Regions from separate parts of the Kluyvera intermedia genome, predicted to be linked through region 1. Evidence: riboswitches for the same ligand, from Rfam matches in the RefSeq annotation. Region 1 holds a riboswitch; the other holds the start of a gene.
The links. A riboswitch is a leader RNA that binds a small molecule or an ion and turns the genes downstream of it on or off. The one in region 1 is predicted to bind thiamine pyrophosphate.

Region 1 (7,416 bases):
TCCAGACGCAGATGAATCGGATTTTGTAACATGATGAGTTCTCAAATACGGAAATTAACCGCAGTTTACCCGATATGGGGCGCTTTTGCTGCAAGGCGCGTAAAAGCCGGTCGCCCTGATGCCACGGCATCTGCCCAGCGGGTGGGTTCAGGCAGGCGATAACCGTTCATACAGCGCTGTACCCATGTCAGGGCGCTATCCAGACTTACCCGATGTCCCGTCGAAATAAATAACGGGTTACAACGTACTTTGCTGCGCCAGACCCATGCTAATTGCTCACCTTTGTCCAGCAACGGTGCCAATGCGCCGGGCTCTGCGGCAAGCGGCTCAAATTTGCCACAGAGCCGCTTTTTCGCCACACCAATCGTTGGGACGTCCACCAGCAGACCAAAATGGCTGGCAACACCAAGCCGACGGGGGTGGGAAATACCGTGACCATCAACAAACAGCAGGTCGGGCTTATGCGATAGCTGCTGCCATGCCGCCATCAGCGCAGGGGTTTCACGAAAAGAGAGGAAGCCGGGAATGTACGGCATGGTGGTGGCGACACGCGCCACCTGATACTCGACCAACTCCAGCGAAGGATACGATAACAACACCATCGCCGCTCGCGTCACTTCACCGCCCTGCTCGAAACCGACATCCGCCCCGCCGATCAGATCCGGCGGATCGTTATCAAGGCGATCCTCAAGGATCACCGAGGAGGCCAGTTCAAGCTGCTGCGCGCGTAGTGCCGCGAGGTCCATATTCATTCCTTAGCGATGATATTGCGCCGACAGACGGTGTACAGCCTCCACAAAGACGCCCGCATGTTCCGGCGGCACATCCTGATGGATACCGTGACCGAGGTTAAAGACATGCCCTTCGCCCTGGCCGAAGCCTGCAAGAATCGTCGAGACTTCCTCTTCGATACGCGGTGCCGGTGCGTACAGCATGGACGGGTCCATGTTGCCCTGCAACGCAACCTTGTGGCCGACACGACGGCGCGCATCGGCGATATCAACAGTCCAGTCGAGGCCCAACGCATCACAGCCGGTTTCCGCCATCGCCTCCAGCCACTGTCCGCCACCTTTGGTGAACAGCGTGACCGGCACGCGACGACCCTCGTTTTCACGCAACAGGCCATCGACAATTTTGTGCATGTAGTACAAAGAGAACTGCTGGTAATCGCGACCAGTCAGCACGCCGCCCCAGGTGTCGAAAATCATCACCGACTGTGCGCCCGCTTTAATCTGCGCGTTGAGGTACAGCGTGACGCTCTGCGCCAGCTTATCGAGCAGCAGATGCAGCGATTTCGGATCGGCATACATCATCTTTTTAATGACGGTAAAGGCTTTGCTGCTGCCACCTTCAACCATATAGGTCGCCAGCGTCCACGGGCTACCGGAGAAGCCAATCAGCGGCACTTCACCTTTCAGTTCACGGCGGATGGTACGCACCGCGTTCATGACATAGCCCAGTTCGCCTTCCGGGTCTGGAATTGGCAGTTTTTCAACGTCAGCTTTACTGGTGATTGGCGAGGTAAAGCGCGGGCCTTCCCCGGTTTCAAAATAGAGTCCCAGCCCCATGGCATCCGGAATAGTCAGGATATCGGAGAAGAGGATCGCCGCATCAAGCGGGTAGCGGCGCAGCGGCTGCAGCGTGACCTCACAGGCCAGCTCCGCATTTTTACACAGCGACATAAAGTCGCCCGCCTGAGCCCGGGTAGCCTTATACTCTGGCAAATAACGGCCAGCCTGACGCATCATCCATACCGGAGTGACATCAACGGGTTGGCGCAACAGCGCACGCAGATAACGATCGTTCTTCAGTTCGGTCATTTTACATTCCTTTAGCGTTGATGCGCCCAGTGTAACATGTCACTCATACTCGGCCCGACACATTGCCACGGTATCTTCTATCAGACGGCGTGCCACAGTACCCGGTGGCGGAAGCAGCGGTAAATCGTCATAGCGATACCAGTTTGCCGTCAACAGTTCTTTCGGGTCGATAACAATCTCACCGCTATCGTATTCCGCCATATAGGCAGTCATCAGCGATTGTGGGAACGGCCATGGCTGTGAAGTGACGTAGCGTAGGTTCTTCACCTTGATACCACTCTCTTCCATGACCTCACGCGCCACAGCCTGTTCCAGCGTTTCACCCACTTCGACAAAACCTGCCAGCACGGTATGTACACCGTTACGGTGGCGAACATGCTGAGCCAGCAAAATAGAATCATCACGCCGAATCGCAACAATAATGCACGGCGCAATTTGCGGATAGTAGCGTTCGCGGCAGTGGCTACAGAGCATCGCCCATTCGGTTTTGCTCGGATGCATGGTGTGACCGCAGTAACCGCAGAATTTGTGTGAGCGGTAAAACTCTGTCAGTTGTACGCCACGCCCAGCAAGCTGGAACAGCCCCACATCCTGATCGAGCACTTGCCGTACCGATCCCATATCGTGACGACGGTGTTGCTGTACTAGCCAGACCGGCAGGCCTTCCCATTCACCAATTTGCTGTGCGGGTAGCCCCACAAGATCGAAATTTACCGCTTCGCCGCAGGGCAATTCCCCACCGGGCAGCCATAATTTTTGTTCGTGGCTGACGATCCACCAACCGCGATCCCATTTTTCAATTATACGATCCATATCTCTTGCGCAACCTTTGCTTCACAGGCATGTTGTTAACATTATTATTACATAACGACGTGAGCAGATTTTAACCTTACCGATGCGGGGTCAACCTATGTTAAACCAGTTAGAAAGTCTAAAAGAGCGTATTCATGGACACCACAAACTGGTCGACCGCTGGCTGAATATTCGTAAGCACCTGCTCGTGGCGTACTACGATTTGGTTGGCCTTAAGCCTGGCAAAGAATCGTTTATGCGGCTAAATGAAAAAGCGCTCGATAACTTTTGCCAGCGACTGGTCGACTACCTGTCTGCCGGTCATTTCAGTATTTATGAACGCATTATCCATAAAATGGAAGGCGAGAGTCCGCTTTTAAACGCCACCAAAATCTGGCCGCAGCTAGATGCTAATACCCAACAGATTATGGATTTCTATGATTCGACGCTGGAAAACGCCATCGACCAGGATAACGTGAATGAATTTCAGCAGGCGCTTTCTGATATCGGTGAAGCGCTTGAGGCACGTTTCCGGCTGGAAGATCAGCTGATCATGCTGGCCTTTAAGACGCTTAACGAAGGCGAATTCAAACGCCCGGCTTGAGATTTGCTGTATTAACGCGTAGTTTACAATCATTACCTCTGGTTATCAGAGGTTGCTTCTTGTCGGAGTGCCCAGTGCGCAAGCACGGGCTGAGACCGTTAATTCGGGATCCGCGGAACCTGATCAGGTTAAGACCTGCGAAGGGAACAAGAGTTAATCTTCAGTTGCATCGCCCATGGGCGATCTTCCCTCTTGCTTCATCCGTCGTCTGACAAGCCATCTCCTTACTTTTTCTGGAATGAGCTATGTCTGTCACAACTAAACCATCCCGCCGCGAACAGCGCGCCCAAGCCCAACACTTTATCGACACCCTGGAAGGGACCGCCTTTCCTAACTCAAAACGTATTTATATCACCGGCTCACAGCCGGATATCCGTATTCCGATGCGCGAAATCCAACTCAGCCCAACGCTCATTGGCGGCAGCAAAGATACCCCACAGTTCGAAGAGAACGAAGCCGTGCCGGTTTATGACACCTCTGGCCCGTATGGCGATCCTGATGTGGCGATTAACGTCCAGCAGGGTCTGGCAAAACTGCGCCAGCCATGGATTACCGCGCGTAACGATAGTGAAGAGTTAGATGACCGTAGCTCGGCCTACACCAAAGAGCGTCTGGCCGATGATGGCCTTGATGAACTGCGTTTTACCGGGTTACTCACGCCAAAACGTGCCAAATCTGGACACTGCGTCACCCAATTGCACTATGCCCGCCAGGGAATTGTCACCCCAGAGATGGAGTTTATCGCCGTACGCGAAAACATGGGTCGTGAGCGTATTCGCAGCGAAGTGTTACGCCACCAGCATCCGGGGATGAGCTTTGGCGCCAGCCTGCCGGAAAATATCACGCCAGAATTCGTGCGTGATGAAGTCGCCGCCGGACGCGCCATCATCCCCGCCAACATCAACCACCCGGAATCGGAACCGATGATCATCGGACGTAACTTCCTGGTGAAGGTCAACGCCAACATCGGCAACTCCGCAGTCACCTCCTCCATCGAAGAAGAAGTGGAAAAACTGGTGTGGTCCACCCGCTGGGGCGCGGATACGGTGATGGATCTGTCCACCGGTCGCTATATTCACGAAACCCGCGAATGGATCCTGCGAAACAGCCCGGTGCCGATCGGTACCGTACCGATCTACCAGGCGCTGGAGAAGGTCAACGGGATCGCCGAAGATCTCACCTGGGAAGCGTTCCGCGACACGCTGCTGGAGCAGGCCGAGCAGGGCGTCGACTATTTTACTATCCACGCGGGTGTGCTGCTGCGCTATGTGCCGATGACCGCTAAACGCCTGACCGGAATTGTCTCGCGCGGCGGTTCCATCATGGCGAAATGGTGCCTCTCCCATCACAAAGAAAACTTCTTGTTCGAGCACTTCCGCGAAATCTGTGAAATCTGTGCCGCCTATGACGTTTCCCTATCATTGGGCGACGGCCTGCGTCCAGGCTCTATTCAGGATGCCAACGATGAAGCCCAGTTCTCTGAGCTGCATACGCTGGGCGATCTGACCAAAATTGCCTGGGAATATGACGTGCAGGTGATGATTGAAGGCCCGGGCCACGTGCCGATGCAGATGATTAAGCGCAACATGACCGAAGAGCTGGAGCACTGCCACGAAGCGCCGTTCTACACCTTAGGGCCGTTGACCACCGATATTGCGCCGGGTTATGACCACTTCACCTCCGGCATTGGTGCGGCGATGATTGGCTGGTTCGGATGCGCGATGCTGTGCTACGTGACGCCAAAAGAGCACCTCGGCCTGCCGAACAAAGAAGATGTGAAACAGGGGCTGATTACCTACAAGATCGCCGCGCACGCCGCCGATTTAGCCAAAGGCCATCCGGGCGCGCAGATCCGCGACAACGCCATGTCAAAAGCGCGCTTTGAATTCCGCTGGGAAGACCAGTTTAACCTGGCACTCGACCCATTCACCGCCCGCGCTTATCACGATGAAACTCTGCCGCAAGAGTCCGGTAAAGTTGCCCACTTCTGCTCAATGTGTGGGCCAAAATTCTGCTCGATGAAAATCAGCCAGGAAGTGCGCGACTACGCTGCCGCACAAACCATTGAAGTGGGGATGGCGGATATGTCGGAGAACTTCCGCGCCAAAGGCGGTGAAATCTACCTGAAAAAGGAGGAAGCCTGATGTATCAGCCTGAATTCCCAACGGTACCTTTTCGCTTAGGGTTATATCCGGTCGTTGACAGCGTGCTGTGGATTGAACGCCTGCTGTCGGTGGGCGTGCGCACGATTCAGCTACGCATCAAAGATATGCGTGATGAGGATGTTGAAGCCGACGTGATTGCCGCCATTGAACTGGGGCGTCGCTATGACGCCCGCCTGTTTATCAATGACTACTGGCAACTGGCGATTAAGCATAGCGCTTACGGCGTACATCTTGGTCAGGAAGACCTTGAAACCACCGACCTGAAGGCCATTCAGGCGGCTGGATTACGCCTTGGGGTTTCCACCCACGATGATATGGAGATCGATGTCGCACTCACCGCTCGCCCCTCTTATATCGCCCTGGGGCACGTCTTCCCGACACAAACCAAGCAGATGCCTTCATCACCCCAGGGGCTGACGCAACTGGCAAGCCATATTGAACGACTCGCCGACTACCCTACCGTCGCTATTGGCGGCATCAGCCTTGCGCGGGCACCGGCTGTGCTGGCGACCGGCGTGGGCAGCATTGCGGTGGTCAGCGCCATCACGCAGGCCGCTGACTGGCGCGATGCCACATCACAACTGCTAACTATCGCGGGAGCGGGCGATGAATGATCGTGATTTTATGCGCTACAGTCGCCAGATTTTACTGGGTGATATCGCGATAGAAGGACAGCAAAAGTTGCTTGGCAGCCACGTGCTGATTGTCGGTTTGGGTGGATTAGGATCCCCAGCCGCGCTGTATCTGGCAGGCGCCGGGGTGGGCACGTTAACACTCGCCGACGATGACGATGTGCATCTGAGTAACCTACAGCGGCAAATCCTTTTCACGACCGATGACGTCGCCCGACCGAAATCTCAGGTCACCCGGCAGCGGCTATCCCGGCTTAACCCGGATATTGAACTGGTCGCGCTTGGGCAGCGTCTAGCGGGAGATGCTCTTAGGCATTCCGTAGCACGTGCCGATGTCGTCCTCGACTGTACCGACAACATGGCAACGCGCCAGGCGATTAACGCCGCCTGTGTGGCATTGGATACACCGCTTATCACCGCCAGCGCCGTCGGTTTTGGCGGCCAGTTGATGGTCCTGACGCCGCCGTGGGAGCAAGGTTGTTATCGCTGCTTATGGCCAGACGACGTGGAGCCAGAGCGTAACTGTCGCACCGCAGGCATTGTCGGCCCGGTCGTCGGCATCATGGGGACGTTGCAGGCGCTGGAAGCCATCAAACTGCTCAGCGGTATTGAGAGTCCTCGTGGAGAATTACGCTTGTTTGACGGCAGGACCAACCAATGGCGCGGCCTGGCGTTACGACGCGCCCGCGGTTGCCCAGTGTGCGGAGGGCGACATGCAGATTCAGTTTAATGATGAGCTTATCCAGTACGCCGAGGGACAAAACGTCAGCGCGCTGTTGGCTGAGCTTCATCAACTCAAACCGGGGACAGCGCTGGCATTGAATCAACAGATCCTGCCGCGTGAGCAATGGGAACAGCAAATCGTGCAGGAAGGCGACCAAATCCTGCTTTTTCAAGTTATTGCAGGAGGTTGATATGTTACGTATAGCCGACAAAACGTTTGATTCACATCTGTTCACCGGCACCGGGAAATTTGCCTCATCACAACTGATGGTGGAGGCGATTCGCGCCTCCGGCAGCCAACTGGTGACGCTGGCGATGAAGCGCGTGGATTTACGCCAGCACAGTGACGCTATTCTGGCACCGTTGGTTGAAGCGGGGGTGACACTGCTGCCCAATACATCCGGCGCGAAAACGGCAGAAGAAGCTATCTTCGCGGCACAGCTAGCGCGTGAAGCGCTGGGCACGCACTGGCTCAAGTTAGAAATTCATCCCGATGCCCGCTGGTTGTTGCCAGACCCCATCGAAACGCTGAAAGCTGCCGAAGCGCTGGTGAAGCAGGGTTTTGTGGTCCTGCCCTACTGCGGCGCTGACCCGGTGCTGTGCAAGCGGCTGGAAGAAGTGGGCTGCGCGGCGGTGATGCCTCTCGGTGCGCCCATTGGTTCGAATCAGGGATTGGAAAC
Region 2 (7,416 bases), 510 kb from region 1:
GAAGCTGCACGGTGTCAGCAGGCTGCTCAACTCGCGCCACCGAAGGCAGCGTCAACGCGATTAGCGCAAGGCTGATGGCAAAAATAGCCGCTGCAATCGAGAACATGGCGGTAAAGCCGTAGTTCAGCGCCAGCATAAAGGCCAGCGGCGGGCCAATAACCCACGCCAGCGATAATTGCGCACGCATCACCGAGCTGAACATCACCACTTCACGCGCTGAACTGTCAGCATACTCACGCGCCAGCGCAAACAGCTGTGGCATGGCAGCGTTAGCAATCGAGGCCAGCAGTACGCCGCAGGTAATCAGCGTTAAATAATGCCGATTAAAAGCGAACAGCAGCGCGTTACCCACCGCCATCAGACAACAGAACATAATCAGTTTACGACGATCGCCCCGGCTATCGGATCGCTTTGCCAACCCAAGACTGACGACGATCCCGGCTACCGCGTTGACGGTATAAAACAGGCCAACCCAGAACGGCTGTACGCCCACTTCCCGGCTGAGATACAGGCTTAACGTTGGTGCCTGTAGCGCCCCCGCGATCCCCATCATAAACGCCACCATCATAAAGGCAGCATAAACACCGTTGAGACGTCGTCCCATCGTCATTAACCAGAGCATGTGAAATCCTTTGTGCACGCGAGAGAATAAAAAAAGCCAGCAGATGATACCTGCTGGCAAATACTCAGTCACACATGATTAGGCGAATTAATGTTCAGAGGTCGGTTTCGTAACTTCCCACTGCATCAGATAGTTCAGCATTTCAAGCCGTTGTGCCGTTGCCAGGCGGGCCAGCCAGGAAACATGTTTGGTGGCAGAGAAATATCGCTGATAGAACTGATACATGGTGACCTCCTCGCTTCATCGAAAGCAATTATTGGCTTAATATAGGGATTAATAAATTGCTGAGTTTTTATCAGGAGTTCCCCTTTTATGTCCTCAGGTCGATTGCAACAACAGTTCATCCGCTTATGGCAGTGCTGCGAAGGAAAATCGCAGGAAACCACGCTAAATACTCTGGCCGAATTACTGAGCTGTTCACGCCGCCATATGAGGACGCTATTGAATACTATGGAAGCGCGCGGCTGGCTGACCTGGGAGGCGGAGGTCGGGCGCGGCAAGCGTTCAAAGCTTACCTTCCTCTACACCGGGCTGGCGTTGCAGCAGCAACGTGCGGAGGATCTGCTGGAGCAAGACCGGATCGATCAACTGGTTCAACTGGTCGGCGATAAAGCCGCGGTACGCCAGATGCTGGTTTCGCATTTAGGCCGCAGTTTCCGCCAGGGTCGGCATATTTTGCGCGTGCTTTACTACCGTCCGATGCACAATTTACTGCCAGGAACCGCCCTGCGGCGTTCTGAAACCCACATCGCGCGGCAAATTTTTAGCGCATTAACCCGAATCAACGAGGTAAATGGGGAACTGGAAGCCGATATTGCGCACCATTGGCAGGCAATTTCCCCATTACACTGGCGTTTTTACCTCCGCCCCGGCATTCATTTCCATCACGGCCGTGAATTGGAGATGGAGGACGTCATCGCGTCACTGCACCGCAGCATGACGCTTCCGCTGTATTCGAATATTTCGCGTATCGACTCCCCTACCGCCTGGACACTGGATGTCCACCTTACGGAACCCGATCGCTGGCTGCCGCTGTTATTAGGTCAGGTCTCAGCGATGATCCTGCCGCGCGAGTGGCAGTCACTGCCCAACTTCTCACGCATGCCGGTTGGCACCGGCCCGTACTCGGTCGCCCGTAACAATCAAAACCAGCTTAAGATCCTCGCCTTTGATGATTACTTCGGTTTCCGGGCGCTTATCGATGAGGTTAACGTCTGGGTCTTGCCGGAAATCAGCGAGGAGCCCAATGGCGGGCTGACGCTACAGGGTACCACCGAGAGCGAAAAGGCGGTCGAAAGCCGCCTTGAGGAGGGATGCTATTATTTACTGTTCGACGCCCGCAGCCCACTCGGCAACAACCCGGCAGTACGCCAGTGGCTGAGCCATATTTTTCATCCGAACAATCTTCTATACCACGCAGGCGAACAACACCAAAGCCACTGGTTCCCGGCCTATGGTCTGCTGCCGCGTTGGCACCACGCCCGCAGCCGCGCCTGTGAAAAACCGGCCGGGCTGGAATCGGTGACGCTGACCTATTATCGCGAACACATTGAACACCGAACGATTGGCCTCATTATGGAAGCCCTGCTGGCGGAGCATCAGGTCAAACTGAATATTCAGGAAGTGGAGTATGAGGAATGGCACCAGGGCGAGGTGGTCAGCGATATCTGGCTCAACAGCGCCAACTTTACGCTGCCGCTGGATTTCTCGTTATTTGCCTTTCTGTATGAAGTACCGCTTATCCGCAACTGTATTCCCATCGACTGGGAGCAGGACGCCCAGCGCTGGCGCGCCAATGCGCTCCCGCAGGCCGACTGGTGCCAACAACTTATGGAGAATCAGTCCGTTGTGCCGCTCATTCACCATTGGCTGATGTTACAGGGGCAACGCAGTATGCGCGGCGTGCGAATGAACACGTTAGGCTGGTTTGACTTTAAATCAGCCTGGTTTGCGCCACCGGATCCATAAGGCTTTTGATTTATTCACGTTATCATTACAATGTGGCGTTCTCAACGGGGTGCTAAACACAAACGCGTGTATTGGCTGAGAAAGACCCGTCGAACCTGATCCGGATAATCCCGGCGAAGGGATTTGGGGCTCACTCAAAATCCTTTGCCACCATGAATAAAGGTGCAAAGTGCTCAAAAAATTACTCCCACTGCTGGCCCTCATTGCCGTGCCAGCCTTCGCTAAACCCGTTCTCACGGTCTACACCTACGATTCCTTCGCCGCCGACTGGGGCCCTGGACCTGCGGTCAAAAAAGCGTTTGAGGTCGACTGTCACTGCGAGCTGAAATTCGTCGCGCTGGAAGATGGCGTATCGCTGCTTAACCGTCTACGTATGGAAGGCAAAAATAGCAAAGCCGACGTAGTATTGGGGCTGGATAACAATCTGCTTCAGGCTGCGACTGAGACTAAACTGTTCGCCAAAAGCAACGTTCCGGCAAGCGCCGTCAACGTGCCGGGCGGCTGGAACAACGACACCTTCGTGCCGTTCGACTACGGCTACTTCGCTTTCGTCTACGACAAAAACAAACTGAAAAACCCGCCAAAAAACCTGAAAGAACTGGTCGAAAGCGATCAGAAATGGCGGGTGATTTACCAAGATCCTCGCACCAGTACGCCGGGCTTAGGCCTGCTGCTGTGGATGCAGAAAGTCTATGGCGATAAAGCACCGGAAGCGTGGCAGAAACTGGCGGCGAAAACCGTTACCGTCACCAAGGGCTGGAGTGAAGCCTACGGTCTGTTCCTGAAAGGGGAAAGCGACCTGGTACTGAGCTACACCACCTCACCGGCGTATCACATCATCGAAGAGAAGAAAGATAACTACGCGGCGGCAGCCTTTAGCGAAGGTCATTACCTGCAGGTGGAAGTGGCAGCGAAAACCGCCGCCAGTAAACAGCCCAAACTGGCGGATCAATTCCTGAGCTTTATGGTTTCCCCAGCATTCCAGAATGCGGTGCCAACCGGTAACTGGATGTACCCCGTGACTCAGGTTGCGTTACCGGAGGGCTTTAACAACCTGGTGAAACCACAAACTGCACTGCAATTTACGCCGCAACAGGTCGCAACCGATCGTCAAAACTGGATTAACGCATGGCTCCGCGCCGCCAGCCGCTAACTCCTCACTGGCTCTTTCCGGGGCTTGCAGCCACCACGCTGATGGTGGCCGTCGCCCTGGCGGCATTTTTGTCGTTATGGCTAAACGCACCAGAAACCTCATGGTCGACGCTGCTTGCCGACAGCTATCTGTGGCACGTGGTGCGATTCTCCTTCTGGCAGGCGTTCCTTTCGGCGCTGCTGTCCGTCATTCCTGCCATTTTCCTTGCCCGCGCGCTCTACCGCCGACGCTTCCCCGGCCGCCAGCTGTTACTGCGGCTGTGTGCCATGACGCTTATTTTACCGGTGCTGGTCGCCGTATTCGGTATTCTGAGCGTTTACGGTCGTCAGGGCTGGCTGGCTCAGCTTTGTACCTGGCTCGGCTGGCAGTGGAATTTCTCACCCTACGGCCTGCAAGGCATCCTGCTGGCGCATGTGTTCTTTAATATGCCGATGGCAACCCGCCTGTTGCTGCAAGCGCTGGAGCAAATTCCCGGTGAGCAGCGCCAAATTGCGGCTCAGCTTGGCATGCGCGGCTACCCGTTTTTCCGCCTGGTAGAGTGGCCATGGCTGCGGCGTCAAATTTTACCCATCGCCACGCTTATCTTTATGCTCTGTTTCGCCAGCTTCGCCACCGTGCTATCACTGGGCGGCGGGCCGTCGGCCACCACCATCGAGCTGGCTATCTACCAGGCGCTGAACTTTGATTACGACCCCGCGCGGGCAGCGATGCTGGCGATCATTCAAATGGCCTGCTGTCTGTCGCTGGTGTTATTAAGCCAGCGCCTGAGCCGAGCGATTGCGATTGGCAACACGCAGGTTCACGGCTGGCGTGACCCTGACGATCGCTGGCACAGCCGAATCGCCGACATGCTACTGATTTTGCTGACGTTGTTATTACTGCTGCCGCCGCTGCTGGCGGTGATTTTCGACGGCATCAACCCCACGATGTTCCAGGTGCTGGAGCAACCCATTTTATGGCAGGCGCTGACGACATCCCTGCGCATTGCCCTCGCCGCTGGCCTGTTATGCGTGATACTGACCATGATGCTGCTGTGGAGCAGCCGCGAGCTGCGAGCGCGCAACCGACCACTCGCCGGTCAGGCTATGGAGCTCAGCGGGATGTTGATTTTGGCAATGCCGGGGATCGTGCTGGCAACCGGCTTCTTCCTGCTGCTGAACAACACCATCGGCTTGCCCGACTCCGCCGATGGCATTGTGATTTTCACCAACGCGCTGATGGCGGTGCCGTATGCCATCAAAGTGCTGGAGACGCCGATGCGCGACGTCACCGCCCGCTACAGTATCCTGTGCGAATCGCTGGGGCTTTCCGGCATAAATCGGCTACGGGTCGTAGAACTGCGCGCCCTCAAACGCCCCCTGGCGCAAGCGCTGGCGTTTGCCTGCGTGCTATCAATTGGTGATTTCGGCGTGGTGGCGCTGTTTGGCAATGAAGAATTCCGCACTCTGCCGTTTTATCTCTATCAGCAAATTGGCGCCTACCGCAGCCAGGACGGCGCGGTGACCGCGTTAATTCTGCTGATACTGTGCTTCGTACTGTTTACCGTGATTGAAAAAATACCCGGACGCCATGCTAAAACTCAATGATGTCACCTGGCTGTATCAGCATTTACCGATGCGTTTCACCACCACTATCGCGCAGGGCGAGAAGGTGGCGATCCTCGGCCCCAGCGGTGCGGGTAAATCCACGCTGCTCAACCTGATCGCCGGTTTCCTGCCGCCTGCCAGCGGCACGCTAATACTTGAAGGACGGGTACATACCGATACACCGCCATCGCAGCGGCCAGTGTCGATGTTGTTTCAGGAAAATAATCTCTTTAGCCATCTGACGGTACGGCAAAATATTGGTCTCGGGATGAGCCCACGCCTGAAGCTCAACGCCGAACAGCAGCGAAAGCTCGCGGTCATTGCTCAGCAGATGGGCATTGAAACAATGCTGGACAGGCTGCCCGGCGAGCTTTCCGGCGGCCAGCGTCAACGCGCGGCGCTGGCGCGCTGTCTGGTGCGCGAGCAGCCAATATTGCTATTGGATGAACCCTTTTCCGCGCTCGACCCAGCGCTGCGTCAGGAGATGCTCCAGCTGGTTGACGATGTCTGTCAGCGTCAGCAATTGACGTTATTGATGGTGTCACACAGCGTAGAAGATGCCGCGCGCATCGCAACGCGGGCGATGGTGGTGGCCGACGGACGTATCGCCTGGGATGGTGATACGCAGGAATTGTTAAGCGGTCGCGCCAGCGCGTCTGCACTGTTGGGCATTCGCGGGTGAGTTTTGCCGGATGGCGATGCTGGCGCATCTTATCCGGCCTACGCCACCTAACATCCCGCGAACACACGGGCACATTACAGCCCCACCACCTTGCGCAAAATCCCAACATACACCGGCATCAGCGGATGACGTATCACGCTCACCAGTGCGACCACCGCCACGCCCATCACCAGAGGTGATAGCCACAACAGACGCTGGCGCGGCAATAGCGCGCTCAGCTTGTCGTGACTCTCTTTCGCACTACGCCACAGACGCCAGCACAGCCAGCCCGCAACCCACAACAGTAGCGCCGCCGCCAGCAGCAGCCACTTAAAGCTGGCGCTGTTTTCATCCGCCGGAATATCAATCGCCGCGCCAGCAAGAATCCCCGGCAGGAAGTACAGCGGCGGCCATAGCACGCAGCCGATAATATTGGGGGTAATAAACTTGGATACCGGCAGGTCGAGCATCCCCGCGACCATTGGCACCAGCGGTCGCGTCGGGCCGACAAAACGACCGAGCAGAATGGTAAACATGCTGTGTTGATGCAGCGCATGCTCGGTTTTATCCAGCAGCGCGCGATTCTTCTTCATAAACGACCAGCGGTGCAGCGGCTTTTTAAACCGCCAGCCCAGCCAGAATGAGATCCAGTCGCCAAGCAGGCAGCCAATAATCCCCACCAGCCATGCCTGCCAGAAATTCACCTCGCCGCTGCCAATAAGCGCGCCAAGCCCGGCCATCATAACGGTACCCGGCAGAATCAATCCGACTAACGCCAGCGATTCCAGAAACGCCACCAGCGCGACCGCAATCAGCGAATAGGTCGTAGATTGCGTAATAAAGTGTTCCAGCATTTCTTGCATAGTGTGCCCGGTTTGAAAACGAAGCAGGGATTCTCCAGAGCGCCTCCCGCGACGTCAAGCCTTCAATTATCAGTAAAGTTTACTGGCAAACACAAAACCCGACACACCACATTTCCGTTTCTTTACTTTTTATTCACATCCCGCACGAAATTCACTCGGGCTAGCACCGGTACACTTCTTAAAAACGCGCGAGAAGTAGAGCTGATCTTCAAAGCCGACATTGCGCCCTACGCTAGCAATTGGCATCCGCGTGGTACTGAGCAGCAGTTTCGCCTGGCTCATACGTTGATCCTCACGCCAGCTCAATACGCTGACGCCCAATTGCTGACGAAAGAGATGCGATAAGCGCGATGGTGAGAGACAAACATGCTGCGCGACGCTTGCGATATCAAAGTGGCTGTCCGCCAGATGGTCGCTGATGTACTGACAGGCGTCGCGCACCCGGTTATCCATCGGTGGATGCAGCGATTCATTAATCGCCTCCATGCGGCGCAGCAGCAACTGTTCCAGCAGGTTGATGGCCAGGAGCTCCGAATAGCGCCCAACGCCCTGCCCGGCATCGA

Region 2: another riboswitch for thiamine pyrophosphate. It lies ahead of thiB (thiamine ABC transporter substrate binding subunit); the one in region 1 lies ahead of thiC (phosphomethylpyrimidine synthase ThiC).

What each region holds. Positions count from the first base shown of each region.
Region 1 is NZ_CP139986.1:4,444,744-4,452,159, forward strand. Features, by position in the region: gene U0026_RS21365 (YjaG family protein) at 1-32, opposite strand, end outside; gene nfi (deoxyribonuclease V) at 66-746, opposite strand; gene hemE (uroporphyrinogen decarboxylase) at 756-1,820, opposite strand; gene nudC (NAD(+) diphosphatase) at 1,860-2,633, opposite strand; gene U0026_RS21385 (Rsd/AlgQ family anti-sigma factor) at 2,731-3,216, shown strand; TPP riboswitch at 3,270-3,379, shown strand; gene thiC (phosphomethylpyrimidine synthase ThiC) at 3,462-5,360, shown strand; gene thiE (thiamine phosphate synthase) at 5,360-5,995, shown strand; gene U0026_RS21400 (HesA/MoeB/ThiF family protein) at 5,988-6,743, shown strand; gene thiS (sulfur carrier protein ThiS) at 6,727-6,927, shown strand; gene thiG (thiazole synthase) at 6,929-7,416, shown strand, end outside.
Region 2 is NZ_CP139986.1:3,931,596-3,939,011, forward strand. Features, by position in the region: gene U0026_RS18980 (sugar efflux transporter) at 1-622, opposite strand, end outside; gene sgrT (glucose uptake inhibitor SgrT) at 710-847, opposite strand; gene sgrR (HTH-type transcriptional regulator SgrR) at 935-2,590, shown strand; TPP riboswitch at 2,626-2,730, shown strand; gene thiB (thiamine ABC transporter substrate binding subunit) at 2,760-3,743, shown strand; gene thiP (thiamine/thiamine pyrophosphate ABC transporter permease ThiP) at 3,719-5,329, shown strand; gene thiQ (thiamine ABC transporter ATP-binding protein ThiQ) at 5,313-6,011, shown strand; gene U0026_RS19010 (DedA family protein) at 6,086-6,853, opposite strand; gene araC (arabinose operon transcriptional regulator AraC) at 6,983-7,416, opposite strand, start outside.